Regions from separate parts of the Acinetobacter lactucae genome, predicted to be linked through region 3. Evidence: predicted binding sites of a transcription regulator. Region 3 holds the regulator's gene; each other region holds the start of a gene.
What was found. The regulator PhoB, encoded in region 3, activates phosphate uptake and scavenging genes when phosphate is short. The targets are predictions, from matches to a motif close to TGTCATNAANCTGTCATAA.

Region 1: a site for PhoB is predicted at 2,490-2,508, ahead of HLV59_RS09890 (porin). Genes of this name have one in related genera too.
Region 2: a site for PhoB is predicted at 3,576-3,594, ahead of HLV59_RS05955 (NAD(+) kinase). Genes of this name have one in related genera too.

The regions. Positions count from the first base shown of each region.
Region 1 covers NZ_CP053391.1:2,129,056-2,135,682, forward strand. Annotated here, with positions in the region: gene HLV59_RS09875 (alpha/beta fold hydrolase) at 1-1,020, shown strand, start outside; gene HLV59_RS09880 (YARHG domain-containing protein) at 1,695-1,964, shown strand; gene HLV59_RS09885 (HIT family protein) at 1,982-2,395, shown strand; gene HLV59_RS09890 (porin) at 2,652-3,758, shown strand; gene HLV59_RS09895 (YidB family protein) at 3,870-4,460, opposite strand; gene HLV59_RS09900 (DUF6231 family protein) at 4,560-5,021, opposite strand; gene HLV59_RS09905 (DUF2797 domain-containing protein) at 5,061-5,930, shown strand; gene lpxB (lipid-A-disaccharide synthase) at 5,962-6,627, opposite strand, start outside.
Region 2 covers NZ_CP053391.1:1,285,010-1,291,636, forward strand. Annotated here, with positions in the region: gene HLV59_RS05940 (NUDIX domain-containing protein) at 1-537, shown strand, start outside; gene HLV59_RS05945 (tetratricopeptide repeat protein) at 563-1,111, opposite strand; gene mrcB (penicillin-binding protein 1B) at 1,133-3,529, opposite strand; gene HLV59_RS05955 (NAD(+) kinase) at 3,715-4,623, shown strand; gene HLV59_RS05960 (YeaC family protein) at 4,620-4,892, shown strand; gene HLV59_RS05965 (glycosyl transferase family protein) at 5,093-6,106, opposite strand; gene HLV59_RS05970 (dicarboxylate/amino acid:cation symporter) at 6,611-6,627, shown strand, end outside.
Region 3 covers NZ_CP053391.1:114,975-121,601, forward strand. Annotated here, with positions in the region: gene phoR (phosphate regulon sensor histidine kinase PhoR) at 1-1,177, opposite strand, end outside; gene phoB (phosphate regulon transcriptional regulator PhoB) at 1,187-1,897, opposite strand; gene HLV59_RS00540 (TetR/AcrR family transcriptional regulator) at 2,151-2,822, opposite strand; gene HLV59_RS00545 (SDR family NAD(P)-dependent oxidoreductase) at 3,035-3,868, shown strand; gene HLV59_RS00550 (MATE family efflux transporter) at 3,926-5,293, opposite strand; gene HLV59_RS00555 (pyridoxal phosphate-dependent aminotransferase) at 5,400-6,554, opposite strand; gene HLV59_RS00560 (DUF445 domain-containing protein) at 6,582-6,627, opposite strand, start outside.

The DNA of each region.
Region 1 (6,627 bases), 2.0 Mb from region 3:
CGCCCTCAAACATTAGTATTGTCACAAAGCACTCCGTTTGAAGTGATTGGTGAATTCAATCAAACCCGTATCCGCTATTACGCAGCTACTCAAAAACGATTCAAAGAACCTTTAGTATTTGTTGCCCCACTAGCTATTAATATGGCGATATATGATTTGTATCCATATCGCTCTCTTATTAAATATTTTCAAAATGCAGGTTTTGACGTATATCTTGTCGATTGGGGCCGTTTAAATTTTAAAGATAGACATCTTAATTTTTTAACATTTATTGAAGATTTTATTCCTAAAGCAATACAACTTGTGCGTACACATTCAGGAAGTGAACAAATCTCGCTTCATGGCTGGAGTATGGCTGGTATATTTGTCACTTTATATACAGCTTTAAATCAACCCAACTATGTCAAAAACCTTATCGTGCTTGGGAGTCCAATAGACAGTTATGCCTCTGGCTATATTGGAAAACTCTACCGAACCATAAACAACGTGATTGCTCGTAATAAAAAAATTCAGGACCGTATTTATTCTGGATTGCCAAAACGTCTGATTCATAGCCCAGGAATTTTAAATTCTTTAGGTTTCAAAATTCTTGACCCTAAAGGCTGGTTTGATGGACATGTTCAACTCCTAAAAAATCTTGATGACCTACAATTTGTACAAGAGCATGCCACTCTAAGTAGCTTTTTAAATAATATGATTGATTACCCAGGTGGAATTAATCAGGACATGTTGTTCAATGTTTGGTTGCAAAATCCATTGAAGCGCGGCTTTATTCAATTAAAAGATAAAAAAATTGAATTAAAAAATATCGACTGCTCTCTCTTAGTAGGCGCGGGTCGTAGCGATCAGTTAGTGACTGCCGATGCGGCTTATCCATTAAGTGAACTGACAAACAGCCAAGATGTCACATTTACACTAATTCCCGGTGGTCATTTAGGCCTAATGTCGAGTCAAGCAAGTTCTCTTGAGTTTTGGCCACAGTTAGCAACATGGCTAACCGAACGCTCAACACAATTATAAAGTACTAAATTTTCCTAATTAAAAATAACTTTAATAAAAAAAAGCCTATTTCATTTTAGAAATAGGCCATCAAAACAAAAACTATCAAACGCAGCAATTAATGGTCATATGATAAAAGCTATAATATGTAAAATCAATACATCTTTCAGTTGAATGATAAATTAAAATAGAGGCTGGAATTAATTTTAACTTTTCATATTTTATTCAATAAAAGAAAGCCCATTTCCGTCTAAAATAAAAATGAGCCTAGTGAATTCCACTTAATCCTAAAATACAAAATGTGATAATTATCACGTTTCGCTTTTTTGATAATGTCATCGATATTTTGCTTTTTCATTGACCAAATTCCAGATCAAGACTGTCTATTTAGCAAATAAAAAGTCATTAGCTTAATTTTTTAGTTCATTACAAACTTAGCACAAGCATTCTTTCTAACTCATTACTAACCGCTATATGAGGTTCTAATAAAAATTAAATTATGGAAAAATATATAAATTTCAAGTTAAGTTTATGTTTTTACTTGATATTTTTAAGACTTTGATATCTAATAACTTTATCTATTCTTTGAACAATTTATAAACCAAAATGACACTTGAGTAATTAATAGTCATTGAAATATTGGTAATAAACCTTATATTGAGTACAGGTTCATACCTTTAACTGAGGAAAAGCTCATGAATAAATTTATAGTTGCAGCCTTTACTGGCGTGGTAAGCATTGCTAGCGTAGGCATACAAGCTGCAACACCTGAGCAAGAATGTCAAAAATTGCAAGATGACTACAATTTGATTTATGCATCAAAAGGCTTTTGTTTTAAAGATCCTGATGCAAAAGAAAAATATGGTAATGAAAACTGTCATACGACAAAACCAAAGTTTTCTGACAAAGAACAGCAACGTCTTGACGCTATTAAAGAACGTCAGAAAGAATTGAAATGTAAATAATTTTAAAGGAATAATACATGGCATATGATGATCAAAATATCTTCGCAAAAATTTTACGTGGTGAACTTCCAGCGATAAAAGTCTATGAAGATGATCAAGTTCTAGCTTTTATGGATATTATGCCTCAAGCCGATGGTCATACATTAGTTATTCCAAAAACACCTGCTGTAACACTGCTAGATCTACCACCTGAAGCAGCAGCATATACCATACAAATTGTTCAAAAGATTGCTAAGGCAATGGAAAAAGCGCTCAATTTGGAAGGTATTGTGTTGATGCAGCTTTCTGGAGCAGCAGCAGGACAAACTGTTCCACATGTTCATTTTCACCTAATTCCAACAAATGTGCATCATCTTGGACGCCATGCTGTTGAGTTAGGAGATCAAGAAAAAATTAAAGAATTAGCTGAAAAAATTAAAGCAGTTCTTTGATTTTTAAATGGTTAAAGCGGAGTTTAGACTCCGCTTTTTTTCGTCTAAAAACTATCAAAAAATGAAAGCAACTAATTTATTTCTAAATTTTAAACGTCATAAAACTGTCATTTATTCTTCACTTCTCTGTCACAAAATTTGCCGATACTGCTTAGCAAGTTGGTGAGCTTTTGTAACTTTTTGTACACAAGTCAACTACAAAATAAATAGTTAGCTAGGCATACGCCATTTTTAAATACCTTTTGGAGAAATCTCAATGAAGAAATTGCTACTCGCTGCCGCAGTTGCAACTTTGAGCATAAACGCGGTGCAAGCAGCGCCAACTTTGTATGGCAAACTAAATGTTTCTATTAACCAAGTTGATAATAAAAATTTCGATGGTAAAAGTGACGTTACCGAAGTTAACTCAAACTCTTCACGTATTGGGGTAAAAGGCGAAGAGAAATTAACTGACAAGTTATCTGCTGTTTATTTAGCTGAATGGGCAATTGCAACTGATGGTTCAGGTTCTGATACTGACCTTAGCGCTCGTAACCGTTTTATCGGTTTAAAAACTGATGGTGTTGGTACATTAAAAGTTGGTAAGTATGATTCTTACTTCAAAACTGCTGCTGGTGGTAACCAAGACATCTTTAATGACGATACACGTTTAGATATTACAAATATCATGTACGGCGAAAACCGTTTAGATAACGTGATTGGTTTTGAATTAGACCCTAAACTATTAGCTGGTTTAACCTTCAATATCATGGCTCAAACTGGTGAAAGCACCTCTGATAGCAAACAAGGTGAAACTGGTAAAGACAGCAAAAATGATAGCTTTGATTCTGTGTCAACTGCGCTTGGCTATGAAAACAAAGATATTGGTTTAGCAATTGCTGCTGCTGGTGACTTTGGTATTAAAGGTAAATACGCAGCTTACGGCCTAAAAGACGTATATACAGATGCTTACCGTGTAACTGGTTCTTATGACATTGCTAAATCTGGTTTTGTTGTAGGTGCTTTATGGCAACATGCTGAACCTACTGATGATCTAACTGCATATGGTCAAACATATAAATCAGATGGTTCAATCGATAAAGCTGGTAAAGCTTACCGTGGTTTAGAAGAAGAAGCATATGCAGTAACAGCTGCTTATAAAATTCCTAACACTAAACTTAAAGTGAAAGCAGAATACGCTTCTGCTGAAACGCAAGTAAGTGGTCAATCAGATCGTAAAATCGACTTGTACGGTTTAGGTCTTGATTACCAAATCAACAAACAAGCTCGCTTCTACGGTATCGTTGCTCAACAAAAACGTGACTGGATTAAAGAAGACGATAAACAAACTGTTGTAGGTACTGGTATCGAATATAACTTCTAATCAGTTATGTTTGATTCAGATCTAAAGTAAAAGGGCTTATGCCCTTTTATTTTTTTGCGCTGATTAAAAAAAGCCGATATAAAAGTTATCGGCTTTTTTAGGATTTATATCTTATTTTAAGAAACCACCTACAAGATTCATCACGTTTTGAATGTCTTGGTTTGCTTCTTGAGGATTGGTACTTTCACCTTGAGGTGTTAAAGAATCAATGACCTGAGGTAAAACTGAAGCAATTGCACCGTAAACTTGCTCTTTTGGCGCTTGGGCTTGCTCGGCAACTTGTTCAATGTCAGCAGGATTAAATAGACTCTGTAATTGTTGGGTCGGAACTTCGCTATTACTTTGATTTGGATCAACCCAACTTTGAACCTGACTTCCTAAACCTGCACCTTTCAACTTTTCTAACGCAGCCTGTAAACCACCTTGTTGCTGCACCCAACCCAAGATTAAAGGCACAACTGCAATTAACAAACTTTGTACACCACCACCTGCTTGAGGTGTGTTGTTATTGCCAGTGACTTGTCCTAATACAGAACCTAGTACGCCTCCCAGACCACCTTGGGCACCAGATGAAGTATTACCACCCATTTGTCCTAATACAGAACCTAAAATTCCACCTAAACCGCCTTGGCCTGATGCTTGCTGGTTGCCACCTAAAGCCTGCTTAGCCAAAGCTTCTACAATATTGCTTAAATTTGTCATGTGTAACTCTTATGTATGGTTTATATATGAGCATACGCGGATTCTTGTTAAGACAGCAAAAGCCAAATTGTTAAATTTTGAAAGAGGTTTAAATCCTTTTTACCAACGGAATTTATTCCAGTTTTCCGGGTTCGCCCAAAACTTTGAGTTAAACCAGTCTGGAACATGTTTATAGGTCAATATATTAAATTGCCATAAAGCAAAATCACTATCATGTGAAGTTTTATCAATAAGTTGAGTAAACCCTAAAGAACGTAATAACTGCTCATCACTGCGCTTGCTCACTACAACAATGCGCTTTGCTAGTAAATCTCTTAGCTTTACTAATAATTGTGATTTTTGCACATCGCTGATGTTCTGCATTTCCTCAGTATCGAACAATACAAAACCCAAGTCATAACGCTGAGTAAAAGGCAGACTTAAAAGCTCAGTTACGGTAAAATAGTGCCATTGAATTGCGTTATTCTGGTCAATTTTCTGGCCAATACAAAGTGCAGTATGAATGGGCTGTTCGTTTGATAAATCGTCTAGCATAGAAGTGATGACATTTTGTTCAGCCATAACTGCAACCCTTAATTGAAAGATGTGAGTTTAAACTTTATGGAACTACAAGGCATTTGCCATAAAATGCATGCAGGCCTAAAAGATGCTAGTGTAACTGATCAACAGACAACCAAGGCAAATGTTGAATACAAATTTGTATTAGACCGTTCAGAAATTGATCTTCCTTTTAATTTAGGACAAGAACTAGAAATCGAATGGACAGGTAATATTTATTGCACGTCATGTGGCACTAAAACACCAAAATCTTATTCTCAAGGTCACTGCTTTAAATGTTTTAAAACCAAAGCAGAATGTGACCTTTGTATTATGAAACCTGAAACATGTCACTATCATTTAGGCACATGTCGTGAAGATGATTTTGCCCATAATGTTTGTTTCCAGCCTCATATTGTATATTTGGCAAACTCAAGTGCTTTAAAAGTGGGTATTACCCGTGTTAGCCACATGCCAGGTCGTTGGTTAGATCAAGGTGCAACTCAAGCCTTACCTATTTTAAAAGTTGGATCACGCCGTTTATCTGGTCAGCTTGAAACCATGTTTGGTTCTTTAATTGCTGATAAGACAGATTGGCGTAAACTCCTCAAGGGCGAAGCTGAACCTTTAAATATGGTTGAACAACGTGATCAATTAATTGAAGAGTTCGCCCCTAAAATTCAAACTATTCGTGATGAATTCAGTCAAAACCTTGAATTTAACGAAACGGTTGAACTACTAGAAAATGAATTGCCTCGTGAGTTTGTTTACCCAGTGGAACAATATCCTGAAAAAATTAAGTCTTTAAACTTAGATAAAACACCAAAAATTCGTGGTGTCTTACAAGGGATTAAAGGCCAATATTTAATTTTTGATATCGGTGTTATCAACATTCGTAAATATACAGGGTACGAGCTGATTGTACGTGCATAAATAGAAAAGGCATTCATAAGAATGCCTTTTTTTACTTCTCTAGTAAATTTAGGATGGCTTGAACCGGATCTTCTGTATTTCCAGAAATAAGCTGTTTATGCATGGTTAAGTGCTGCATCACCTGAATTTGAGCGGTTTCAACATTCATTAGTTTTTCTATTTCAGCTGCTAAATTTTCAGGTGTTGCATCGGCTTGAATCAGCTCTTCAATGACTTTTTTACCCGCAATGATATTAGGCAACGAGTAATAAGGTATTTTCACCAAGAATTTAGCAATTAGATAAGTCAACCAATGTAATTTATAGAAAGTAACCATTGGTCTATGCATTAACATGGCTTCTAATGTTGCCGTTCCAGATGCTAAAGCAATAATGTCACTTGCATTCATGACCATACGACCAATTTTTGATTCGCTATCCGTATTTTCTAAAATATGAATTTTTGCTTTTAATTGAGGTGCTAATTGTTCAACACCCTGCTCAATCTGTTGTTTACGAGCATCATTAATTGCTGGAATTAAAAATTGAATGTCAGGATGTTTGGTATGCAAAATATTGGCAGCACCTAATAGCATAGGTAGTAATCGTTCTACCTCACCTTTTCGACTTCCTGGTAACAAGGCAATATGTTTTTGATTTTCATCAATACCCAATTGTTGTTCAGCAATTTGAATTGGGTTCTCAAGTGGTAATTGTTT
Region 2 (6,627 bases), 1.2 Mb from region 3:
GACATTATAAAACGACTCTATTGGCCTCATCTCATCAAAATTAGCAATACGCTTTCAACGGTAGAAAGCAGTGATGCTTTATTGTACTGGCGTATCGAAGAATTTGAGCAGCAATATATAGAGCAATTAACTGCTTTAGATGAAGAGCAACGATCAAATTTAATTATTAATGTAGATATGTGGCAGCAATTAAGCTCTGAATTACAAAAACAGATTAAGACTGTTCATTTAAAACAATCTCAGCTCATGAATTTGCATAAAGGTGACTTGGAAGTGGGAGTACGTTTTATTGCCGCTTGTCATGATGCTGTTTCTTTAAAACAGGCTCAGCAGATTGGTTGTGATGCTGTTTTTATTAGCCCTGTAAAGCCAACTACAACTCATTCAGAGGCTATAGCATTGGGTTGGGAACGTTTTAGTGATCTTGCTCAAAATAGCCAGATTCCGGTTTTTGCTTTGGGTGGAGTACATCCTGACGATTTAACTATTGCACAGCAGCATGGTGCATATGGTTTAGCCGGTATTCGTAATTTCTAATAAGAAAATAAATAAGCATTAAAAGCTAGAGAGCTTTTAATGCTTGCTGGGCTTCTTGAACAGTTTTTTGATTATTGCGTTGTTGCCCAGCTTTTAAGATGACCAACCAAAGCTGTTTTTTCATAGCCTGACTTTGAGCAAAACTTAAACCACGTCGTGCTAAAGACTCAGCATTAGAATATTGCTGTTTATGATTTGCCGTAAGTGCAAGAAACAAATAGGTCTCCGCCGCTTGTGGTGCTAAACGCTGGGCTTGAAGTGCATAGCGCTCAGCCTCTGACCATTGTTGATTTTTATAAGCCTGCTGTGTTTTCTGCATTAAAATTTTAAATGCAGGTAACTGACTGCCATCATCACTAAAATGTTGAGGCTTTTTTTGCTGAGGAACAATGACCTGTAAATTTTTGCGTTGAATTTCCGGATGGTCATAAGGCGTAATTTTTACGCCTGATGAATTTTCTGTCTTTTTGGCTGGAGGAGTAGGTGTTTTCTCTTTGGAGTCAGAACGATCTGGCAAAGTTGTACAGCCGACCATAAGAATAGCACCAATATAAAAAACACCTTTCTTCAACATATCCTAATTTCCTGTTAACGCTTAGTTGTTATAACTACCACTTGAAATTACACGTGAGTTATTTGCCAGATCTTGTTCCATCTGGTTTTCACTTTCACGAATATAGCTGTCGGTATTATCATCCTGAGAGTCAGGAATTGTGTTATCACTTTGTGGCGTATATGTTGGATCAACTTGATAATAAGGCGCTCCACATGGCGTAGCACGATGCGGAACCGTATGTGTTAGCATCGGGATATACATTGCACCATCACAAGCTTGTGCAGATAAATCACCCGTTGCACGGTCAATCCATTGCCACTGTACAGTGTCTGGTTGACGTAGATTTACAGGCGTTTGACGTAATTGTTTCATCACATTAATCCATACTGGCAATGCACCAGATGAACCCGTTAAGCCAGTCACTTTGTTATCATCTAAACCTAACCACACTACAGCAACGTGATTACCAGAGTAACCCGCAAACCATGAGTCACGTGTATCGTTAGTTGTACCTGATTTACCTGCCAACTTTAAAGCTGGAGATAAGCTGTTGTAAGCTGCACGACCAGTACCTGAAGACATGACCTGTTGTAGACCATAATTCATGATGTAGCCGACAGACGGATCAATCGTTTGTTGAACATTCAGGCCATAACGGTCAAGGAGGCGACCATTGGCATCTACGACAGATCGGATCGCACGTGTTGGATATTTAAAACCACCCGTAGCAAAGTTCTCATAAATTCCTAATACTTCCATTGGTGACATATTGACTGCCCCAAGGAAAATAGAAGGGTAGGCAGGAATCGTTGATTCAACACCAAACTTTCTTAAATTATTAGTAAAAGTTGATAAACCAAATTCTTGACCCATGCGTACAGCAGATAGGTTATATGAGTTTGCTAATGCTTCACTCAAGCTGACTACACCATGTCCACCACCACTATAGTTTTTAGGTGTCCAACTTTTGCCACCATCTACAGGAATACTAATTGGTGCGTCTTCAATTTGACTTGCCCAGTTGTAGCGTCCAGATTCAATAGCGCTTAAATAAATCACAGGTTTCAGTAAAGAACCGACTTGGCGTTTTGCATCCACAGCACGGTTAAAACCAGTAAAGTCTTGAGTAGAACCAACTGCAGCAACTAGCTCGCCGTTTTCTGGATGGGCAATCAGTACAGCACCTTGTAAATTTTTCAAACGTGCTGGGTTGCTGTTTGCTAGGCGGTCTACTGAAGCTTTAAAAGCATTTTGAACTTGTGTTTGAGTAATCGGATCTAAAGTCGTAAAAATACGTAAGCCCTGATTGGTTAAATCACTTTCTTGATATTCTGTACGTAATTGACGACGCACAATATCTAAAAAGTCAGGGAATTTTGCAGGACCTAAACTTGGCTTACTTAACACATTTAAAGGACGCGCAATTTCATCTTCATATTCAGCCTGAGTTAAATAACCCATAACACGCATATTATTTAACACGGTATCGCGGCGTTTTTTTGCACCTTCTGGATTTTTCCAAGGATTATACAAAGAAGGACCTTGTACTAAACCGACTAAATAAGCTTGTTGTGCAACGCTAAGCTCACGTAGTGGTAAGCCAAAATAAAATTGAGAAGCCAAACCATAGCCATTAATTGAGTAGCTACCATTTTGGCCTAGATTCACTTCATTTAAATAGGCTTCTAAAATTTCATCTTTGCTGTAATGCAGCTCGATGAGTAAAGCCATTAATGCTTCATTAACTTTACGTTTTAACGTGCGTTCAGGTGTGAGGTAGAAGTTTTTAACTAATTGTTGAGTCAGGGTTGAGCCACCTTGGCGCTTTCCGCCTGTAACATTACTCACTAATGCGCGGGCAGTACCACGAATCGAAACCCCATGATGATGATAGAAATTACGATCTTCTGTTGAAATTAAGGCTTCAATAAGTGGTTTAGGAACGTTATTTAATTTAATAAGCACACGGTCTTCATTGTGTTGAGGATAGATTCCTCCAATGAGAAGGGGCTCTAATCGTGCAACACCTGTTGAGGATGGCTTTGTACTTCGAACTTCAACCACCTGATCGTTCGCAAAACTTAACTCTAGTACTTGTTCGGGCTCAACACTGTCGCCGTAATCAAAACCACGCGTATGGATATACATATTGCTACCCTGAGCAACATAAGTTCCAGACTTGTCATAATTACTTGAAGTTTTGTAACCCAAGAGTTTTAATTCTTGAGTGAAATTTGCTTGGGTAATAGGCGCGTTATTATAAATTTCTAAAGGACGTGCAAACACTTTGGCGGGGATATCCCACCGTTGTCCTTCAAATTTTTCACGGATAATATTATCTAAACGAATCAGATAGATACTAAGAGCAATAAAAGCACCAATGACCAAAATGGAAAAGATTAGTGCAAAGAAACCGATACCACGTTCAAACTTCATAAAGATGAGATAAAACCCTAACAATGCCTGTAATGATGCGATAGCTTGTCATCAATTTGCAATGATAAAACTGTGAATAATTGGAAAACTTAGATTGAATTTTACAGCATCTTGTTGTTATGTTTTTTTAAATTAATCAGGTTAATGTTATTATAGCCCAGTATCGCAGCGGAGCTTACTCATTCGTGCAAATTTCACATAAGTCCTTCAGAAACGTCGGGTTAATCGGTCGACCAGATAAATCATCAGTAGTAGAAACACTATGTTTAATTCATGATCATTTGTTGAACCTAGGCTTAAACCCCATTTTTGATCAGGAAACTGCTGAATTAGTGCCTTATGATCATGCACAGGTAGTAAGCCGTCATTTACTGGGGGAAGTTGCGGATTTAGTAATAGTTGTAGGGGGGGATGGTTCTTTACTCCATGCTGCTAGAGCTTTAGTTCGCTATAATACGCCTGTTATTGGCATTAACCGTGGGCGATTAGGTTTTTTAACTGATATCAAACCTTCAGAAGCTATTTTCAAACTTGACCAAGTACTTCAAGGGCATTTTCAACTTGATCGTCGTTTCTTACTGGAAATGGAAGTAAGAACAAATGGTGAAGTCATTTATGATGCGATTGCATTAAACGATGTCGTTTTACACTCGGGCAAATCGGTACACATGATTGATTTCGAGCTTAACATTGATGGTCAATATGTTTATCGCCAACATAGTGACGGTTTAATTGTTTCTACTCCAACTGGATCAACGGCTTATGCATTGTCAGGTGGTGGACCAATTTTACATCCAAGTATGGATGCGATTGCATTAGTTCCAATGCATCCCCATACATTGTCATCACGTCCTATCGTAGTCGGTGGTCAAAGCGAAATTAAAATCGTTATTCGCGAAAATAGGGTGTTACCAATGGTGAGTGCAGATGGTCAACATAGTGTCTCGCTCAATGTTGGAGACAGTTTACACATTCGTAAACACCCATTTAAACTAAGTTTATTGCATCCACCAGGTTATGATTTCTATATGGCCTGCCGTACCAAACTTGGTTGGAACCAAGATTTTGAATCTTTTCAAAGAGATGAATCATGAATATTGAACAAATGCTATCTGTTTTAAACCCTGAAATTGTAGAGCGTTTAAAAACAGCAGTAGAAATTGGTAAATGGCCAAATGGCGTTGTTTTAACAAAAGAGCAGCGTGAGACTTGTATGCAAGCTGTGATTGCTTGGGAGTTAAAGAACTTACCAGAAGATCAGCGTAGCGGTTATATTGACCGTGGAACAAAAGAAGAAGGTGAAGAATGTGATGATGATCATCACAAGCATGAACCAGAGTTTAAACCGATTCGTTTTGTTTAAAACTTATAAGACAGAAAAATTATTTTTGGTTATTCCATACAGCCTTATATAGGATGTTTTTCATAAGTTATAGCATATAGGCTTTTATTACTTTTGAAGGATCAAAAGTAACCAAAAATCCTCTGTATCACTGACGATACTTCCTGTATCGCAGTGATACGGTCGACATCCATGTCGACCTTCACGATAGCATTTGTTAACTACGAATTAAGATTGCTTAAATTTCGTGTATCCCATAACACTTTTGCTTTTTGCATCGCTTCTTCAAAATTAGCAACAACTCCCATGGTATATAGCGCGATTCCGATGGTTTCTGTTACGGCCATTTCTCCATATTCATGGTGCTGTTGACCAAGCCATACTGCCTTAAAAGTAGCTAAATCTAGCTCTTCTTCAATTGGGCTTCGCTCAGGTGTGAGCTTTGGCAACTCATGTTCATAGAGCTCACCATTTTTAATACCACAAATGAGTGTTTTGGCATCTGGGTTTCGCTCAAATTCACCACCTTCACCTTTAATGACGGCACTATTTTGATAGCCTAAGCGCAATGCACTATGTTGATGAGAGGTTCTATAAGCTGGATGGAATATCGCCTGTAAAGTGGCTTTAGCATTAAAAGGATTAATTAAACGGGCCAAAGTATGAATAGGCGAACGCAATCCCATGACATTTCTTAGAGATATCAATTCGCTTAAAACTGGTGAAATCACGTCTAGCGGTAAGTAAGCAAAATTTTGCTCTGCTAACTGTGTACGAACTTCTTGTTCAGAATGGCAAATTTGATAATCAAGATATTCTAAAACTTGCTCGGTATAAACACGGTTAAGCGTATGACCTGACGCGCCATGCATAACAATCTTATGACCATGCTGGGCAAGTGTAAGAGCGGCTAACAAAAACCATGGATAGTGTTTTCGTTTACCTGCATAAGATGACCAATCTAAGTCAACGTCTAAAGGTCCAAAATGAAGCTGGTCTTTAGTCGCTTGAACGAAACCTGCGAGTTCTTCGATAGATTCCTCTTTAACCCGAAGTAGCATTAAAAATGCGCCCAGTTGAACGTCTAATACTTCACCTTTTAAAATCATAGTGAATGCTTGATAGGCTTCTTCATAACTTAAAGAGCGCGATCCGGTTTTCCCCTTACCTAAAATGCGGACATATTGAGCAAAGGGGTGTTCAGCATCTTTATAGATATTACGTTTAGTATTCATCGTAGTTCAAAAACAATAAAAATGATGGGATGTAGGCAGCTCAAAATGAAATGTCCACAAGTATTTAATCAATATGACATAAAAAGCTGCTGAAAAAATATCAAAAGTGTTTCTTATACTAAAGTCTTAGGGCTGCCTGAGTGTTTTTTATGCATATTAGCCAAAAAATTAACCGAATCGTTATTTAATTCGAGTAAACTTTCCCGTGCTTTTTTGAGCATTCATATCATAATTTTATGTGATTCTCCTATATCTTCAGCTTTTTATTGAAAAAGTAAGAGGTTATTTCTAGCTACTCAAAGTGGTTAGAAACTTCAGGTATTCTCCTGTTTTAGAAAGCATCTATTTTGTTTTCATTGAGGTAGTAGGAAGGTTTTTTGTTCACAAAAAACCATTTCCCTTTTGCGGTGTTAATGTGAAAGGTTAGGGCTGTGTATTCGTAAAGAATAGACGTTTCATTTTGGTATTTCCAACGGACTTGGAAATATAGATTGAAGTAAAGTTATGGCTAAAAAACCGAT
Region 3 (6,627 bases):
CAGTCAGTCGTGGCAAATGTTTAGGGTTAATTCCGATGCCTGTGTCTTGCACGCTAAAGTAAGCATGTTCACCATCATCATGCCAACCAATGGTAATAGTTCCACCTTTTGGCGTGTACTTGATGGCATTGGTAATTAAGTTACTAAACGCGCTGGCAATTTCCATATCGGAACCAATCAGGTCACAGTGGCTATCAATATGTAAATTGAGCGTGTGTCCATAATCGGCATTGTAGGCCTGAGCATCATCAAACAATTGATTCATTAAACTCGGCATTTCGATAATCTGATTTTTTGCAATTTTCTTGTTATTTTCTAAATTCGATAACAACAGTAAATCATTCACCAACGCATTCATACGCTTGGTTTGGGACTGCATCTGATCAAATGCACGTTTCCAGCGTGGGCTAATATCTTCCTGATCGGTAAATGTCTCGATATAACCACTGAGCACCGTTAATGGCGTACGAAGTTCATGCGAAATATTATCGACAAAGTCTTTGCGCATTTGCTCAAGGTTATGCATACGAGTCACATCGTAAGCCACCAATAAACGACTTTCTCCACCAAATCTTGTGAGTTTAACCTGCACATAGCGGTCATCATCAAAATTGGAATGCAGCTTAATCCCATCAGGTGCCTGATCAATATTATTAAAATATTCAATAAAGGTCGGCTGACGTAAAATCGTTAAGAGGTTTCGGCCACGGTCAAGTGGACTAATCCCTAACAAACGTTCGGCAGCAGGGTTCCACCACTCGATTTGATGTTGGTCATCAATAAGTACAACCGCTTCAGCAAGTGCGACCAAAGAAGATTGAGCGCGGTCAATTAAACCGACCATTTCGGCCTGAACAATTCGTTCTTGGCGCTGAGCACGGTAAACATTAAATAACAATGCCCCCCAAATCCCGTTAAGGTTTGGAGGCACGTCATAAGGTTTATTGGCAATCCAGTCATTGACCAGATATAAAGAACGTAACTGGAGTGTAAAAAACACCACGAAGGCGATAAAGATACAACTCCAGAAATACCCAATACCGAAACCGACTAAACCGGCAATAATTAGAAAAAATAATAAAAGCCGTAAATCTTGTTTGGCAAACGTCCATAAACTACTGTAGCGAGAAAGCTTTTGTTCACGTACCTGTTCAGGGACGGGGTAGGGTTCATACATAAATCTTGGTTAACCTGCGGCTAAATCTGCACGTGTAGAGAAACGGTAGCCAGTTCCACGTACAGTCTGAACAAATCGGTCAACACCAAAAGGTTCTAAGACTTTACGCAAACGACGGATATGCACATCGATAGTGCGGTCTTCAATATATACATTACCGCCCCACACTTGATCGAGCAACTGGGCACGCGTATATGCACGTTCAGGATGGGTCATGAAAAACGCAAGTAAGCGATATTCAGTTGGGCCCATATCTAAAATGCTGTTGCCAAAGCTAACACGCTGGCTTACAGGATCAAGGATTAATCCGTTGGCATCAATTGTTTTTTCACCACTTAATGCATTAGCGCGGCGCAGAACTGCCTTAATACGAGAAACCAGTTCACGTGTTGAGAAAGGCTTCGTCATGTAGTCATCTGCACCCGCATCAAGACCCTGTACTTTATGGTCTTCTTCTCCGCGAGCAGTCAGCATAATCACTGGAATTTCTGCGAGGTTCTCATCACGTTTTAAGCGGCGACATAAATCGACACCGCTTACGCCTCCAGGTAACATCCAATCAAGCAAGATAAGCGCCGGACGTTGGTCGACGATAATTTGATGAGCCTGTTTGGCATCTTCTGCCTGTAAACACTGAAAGCCTGCCATGTCCAAAGAAGTATGGATCATTTCGCGAATAGGAAGCTCATCATCGACAATTAAAATATAGTCATCTTTCACAGCGCAATATCCTATAGATTTAACGGTGAACCGTTTTGTAGTTATGACAGGCTTATTACAAAGATTAATTATGACAATTTCATTGCAGAAAAGTCTATAAAATTGAATTTAGCAATAATTTGTGACAAAACTAAGGCAAAGGTATGACCAAATTGTGACATGTAAGCTTCAAACTTTCTAAAGTCATTCAATAGGTTAACACAGTAATTACTTAGTTGTTTTTCACATTTTAAGCTGTCAAAAAACTTTAATATTATTTTGAAACCTGAGCTAATAAAGACAAGAAAACAATACGACATGCGGTTAAAACCTGCTCAAGAGATTGCTCAAACCCTCCCATAACCCAACGAATCGCAATTTGAGTGACATATCCATTTAAACCAGTTGCGATTAAAGAGAGTTCATTTTCGTGGTGCTGAATTTGGGGCATGGTCAGCATAACGAAGGCTTGAATCATGCGATCAAATTGCGCAAGTGTTTCTTGAATGGTGGCTTGATTATGTAATTCTTGTACCAAGACTGCGTCTACATAGACAATACGAGCTAATCTCGGGTCATCTTTTAATGTCGTCAGCAGTGCTCTTAAACCTGCATCAACCATTTTTTCTGGATCGGGTGCAGCTTTAATCACGGCTTGCATCAGATTTTGTTGTAATTCTTCAATCATTTTTAAAAAGATGGTTTGAAATAAATCTTCACTCTTCTTAAATGATTCATAAAAATAACGTTCTGTGAGCTTTGCCTCTTGGCAGACATCTTTTACCGTCACTGAAAAAAAACCAAGGGTTCCGTAGGTCGCAATACCTGCTTCAATCAGTTTTTCACGGCGCGCCTCTTTACGTTCAGATAGAGATAAACCTTTGAACTGACGTTCTTTACTCACACTTTTTGTTTTCTTTTTACTGGTTGAGTCGTTAGTCGCCATAAATAAGTTGTTTCCTAAAGAATGGTTGCCTAATTTATAGGTTTTGGCCAAATATGCTCACTATGATAAAGCGCTCAGAAGAATTGTGCCATTCTATCTGAAATTACAGTGTACTATATTGACAATGTGTATTGTCAAAATTATATTGAAGTTGTCTAAACTGCACATGCAATGAACTGACTGTGCAAATATCGAAAAACAAAGGATGGACAATGAAAAATTTTAAAAACAAAGTCGCTGCAATTACGGGCGCGGGTTCTGGCATTGGGCAACAGTTAGCAATTCTTTTGGCAAAACAGGGCTGCCATCTTTCGTTGAGTGATATTAATGAAAAAGGATTACAACAAACTGTCGAGCTTTTAAAACCATACAGCAATATTACTATTACCACCAAAAAGCTTGATGTGTCTGACCGTGAAGCGGTAAAGCAATGGGCACAAGAAACTGTGCAAGATCATGGCTCTGTTAACCTGATTTTTAACAACGCTGGTGTTGCATTAGGGTCAACTGTCGAAGGCGCGACCTACGAAGATTTAGAGTGGATTGTGGGGATTAACTTCTGGGGTGTCGTATACGGTACTAAAGAATTTTTACCATTCATTAAGCAGACTCAAGATGGCCATATTATTAACATCTCGAGCTTATTTGGTTTAACTGCTCAACCAACCCAATCTGGCTATAATGCAACTAAATTTGCTGTACGTGGTTTTACCGAATCATTACGTCAAGAGTTGGATATTGAAAAAAGTGGCGTGAGTTCTTTGTGCGTACATCCGGGGGGAATTCGTACCAATATTGCTAAAGCTGCAAAAATGAGTGATAGCTTGAGTAGTTTGGGTATGGATCCGGCTAAATCGATTCAAAACTTTGATAAGTTCTTACGTACTCCACCAGAAGAAGCGGCTCGTCAAATCTTGGATGCTGTTTTGAAAAATAAACGCCGTTTATTGATTGGTAGTGATGCAAAATTTCTTGATGCATTGCAGCGTTTGTTCCCAACAGGATATCAACGTGCTTCAACCGTTGTGACCAAATGGATGAAATAAGATTTAAATTAAAAAAAGCCATCAAATAATGGCTTTTTTTATGTGGCTTGGGTGGTTCTAAATAAGAACTTTGATCGTCTTTTTCTTCCAGATAAATTGATAATACAAACCTTGAATAATACATAAACTAACAAATGCCAAGGCATAGGCAACCCAAATACCTTTAAGTCCCCACATTGAGCTAAACCAGTAAGCACATGGAATTTCAATAAATAAAATGGCAGAGATGTTAATCAGCATTGGAACCGTCACGGTACCGCTCGCACGCATGATAGATGCAAAAATGGCACCTGCACCGAAGAATAAAATTGCCCAAAGTACAATAAATAACAGCTGTTGACCTAACACCACCACAGTTGGGTCAGTAATAAACAAAGCCATTAAATATTTTGAAAATAGATAGCCAAGTGCAATTAAGGTACCTGTAAATAAAAAATTCATCCCCAAAGCGGTGCGGGTTACTCGCGCTAATAGATCTGATTTACCCGCACCAATCGCTTGCGCTGCAAAAATTGAAGCTGCAATTGAGATCGAAATCGCTGGAAACTGAATGTAGTTGAGCACCTGATTCACTGCACCATACGCTGCTGTAGCATGTGAACCATAATGGTTAACCAACCCAACAATCACTAAACCAGCCATTGAGGTCGTAATCATTTGAATGCCAGTTGGGACGCCTAAGCGCAAAATGATTTTGCTCAGTTCTGGATTATGACGGATATGTTGTAGAAGCTGACGGTTCGGGCGAAGTGGATGATTTTTCTTGTTTAGATAAATCGCGAGAAAAATCAAAATAGCTACATAACCCGTAATCGTTGCGATTGCTGGAGCAATGATCCCTAGAGCGGGTAAACCAAAATAACCTTTAAGTAATATTGGGGTAATCACCAAACCAATTACACTGGTTAAAGCAAGGGCCAGTAAAGGGGTAGTACTGTCTCCGACACCACGTAAAATTGAGGTATAGATAATATAAACAAACAGCAGTGGGCTACCCGCCAGCATCCATTGCACATAAGGCAACGAGAGATGCATTACCTTTGGATCGGTGCCTAAAAGCTCTAAAATATCGTGAGCGAAAAATACACCAATAATCGCAGTAATGATTCCACCGATAATGGTCATAAACAGGGTAGAACCAACCACACTTTGAACTTTTTCTATATTTTGCGCGCCCCATGCTTGCCCGACTAAAACAGTAGTACCTGTTGAAATCCCGATAATAAAAGCGAGGAGCAAAAACAAAATAGGGAAAAAAACCGAGACGGCAGCAATCGCATCAACTCCCATCATTTGACCAACAAAGATGGTATTAATAGTTCCCGACAAGTTCTGCAAAATATTGGTTGCAATCAAGGGTAGCAAGAAAACAAAAAATGTTTTCCATAGATTTTGCTGTTGAATTAAGGACTGTCTTGGTGGCATGTATTCTCCATCGCCCATCTCTTTGTTGAGCGGGGCGGATATTCAACTTAGCATATTTGGAGTGAATGACTTGTAGTATTTTTACAGTGCTAAGTGGCTAAATTTATTAACATTCATTCAAGATTTCTCCTGCTTTTTGCAGAGTCTCATCATTTTTTGCAAAGCAGAATCGAATCAAGCGTAAAGTCTCAGGCGCTTGCTGGTAGAAAACCGAAACTGGAATAGCCACAATCTTATGTTGCTCGGCAAGAAACTGGCACATTTCTACATCATTTAAGTCGGGACGAATTTGACTGTAATCAAGGTTTTGGAAATAAGTACCTTGAGATGGTTTTAGTAAAAAACGACTATTGTGAATTGCCTGATTAAATCGATCTCTTTTCGTTTGGTAAAACTGAGAAAGTTCTTGAATATGTTCTGGATGTTGCTCCATATATTGCGCTAGGGCAATCTGACAAGGAGTCGTGCCACAGAAATTCGCATATTGATAAATCTGGCGGAATAAACGCATTAGCTCAGGTGAAGCGACGCAGTAACCTGTTTTCCATCCCGTCACATGAAAGGTTTTTCCAAAAGAACCAATCACAAAACTACGCTCTCTGAGCTCTGGAAAATGCAAAGCACTATAGTGTTGTTGACCATCAAAAACTAAATGTTCATAGACTTCATCAGATAAAACCAAAATATTTTTATCTTGAATCAATTCAATGAGTTCTAACCAATCTTGTTTTGCCCAGATGGTACCTGTTGGATTATGGGGCGTATTCACCACAATCATACGGGTTTTGTCATTAATTAAATCTTTAACCTGTTGCCAGTTCACCTTAAAGTCAGGCGCTTGCAACGCAATATGAACTGCTTTACCGCCTGCTAACTGTACAGAAGGGCCATAGCTGTCATAACTTGGGTCAAAAATAATGACTTCATCACCTACATTGATGCAGGCTTGTATAGCACAAAAAATCGCAATGGTTGCACCGGGAGTAATTGTGATTTGAGTAACAGGATCAAGTTGAAGTTGATCACGTTGCTGAAACTGTAAAGCGAGCTGCTCCCGTAAACCGAGAATACCATCGCCAGGCGGGTACTGATTATGTCCAGCTAAAGTCGCTTGAGATAAGGCTTCAAGTAAGGCTTGTGGCGCTGGAAAATCTGGAAAGCCTTGTGACAGGTTGAGTGCACCTAGACGATGTGCCAGTGCCGTCATAGTACTAAAAATAGTCACGCCTTGAGTGGCCAATTTTGATTGTAGCTGAAGCATATTGTTCTCTTATAAAAATATTTAAAGTTATAAAATTGATTCAATCACCGCTCGAATGACACCGAGGGTTAAA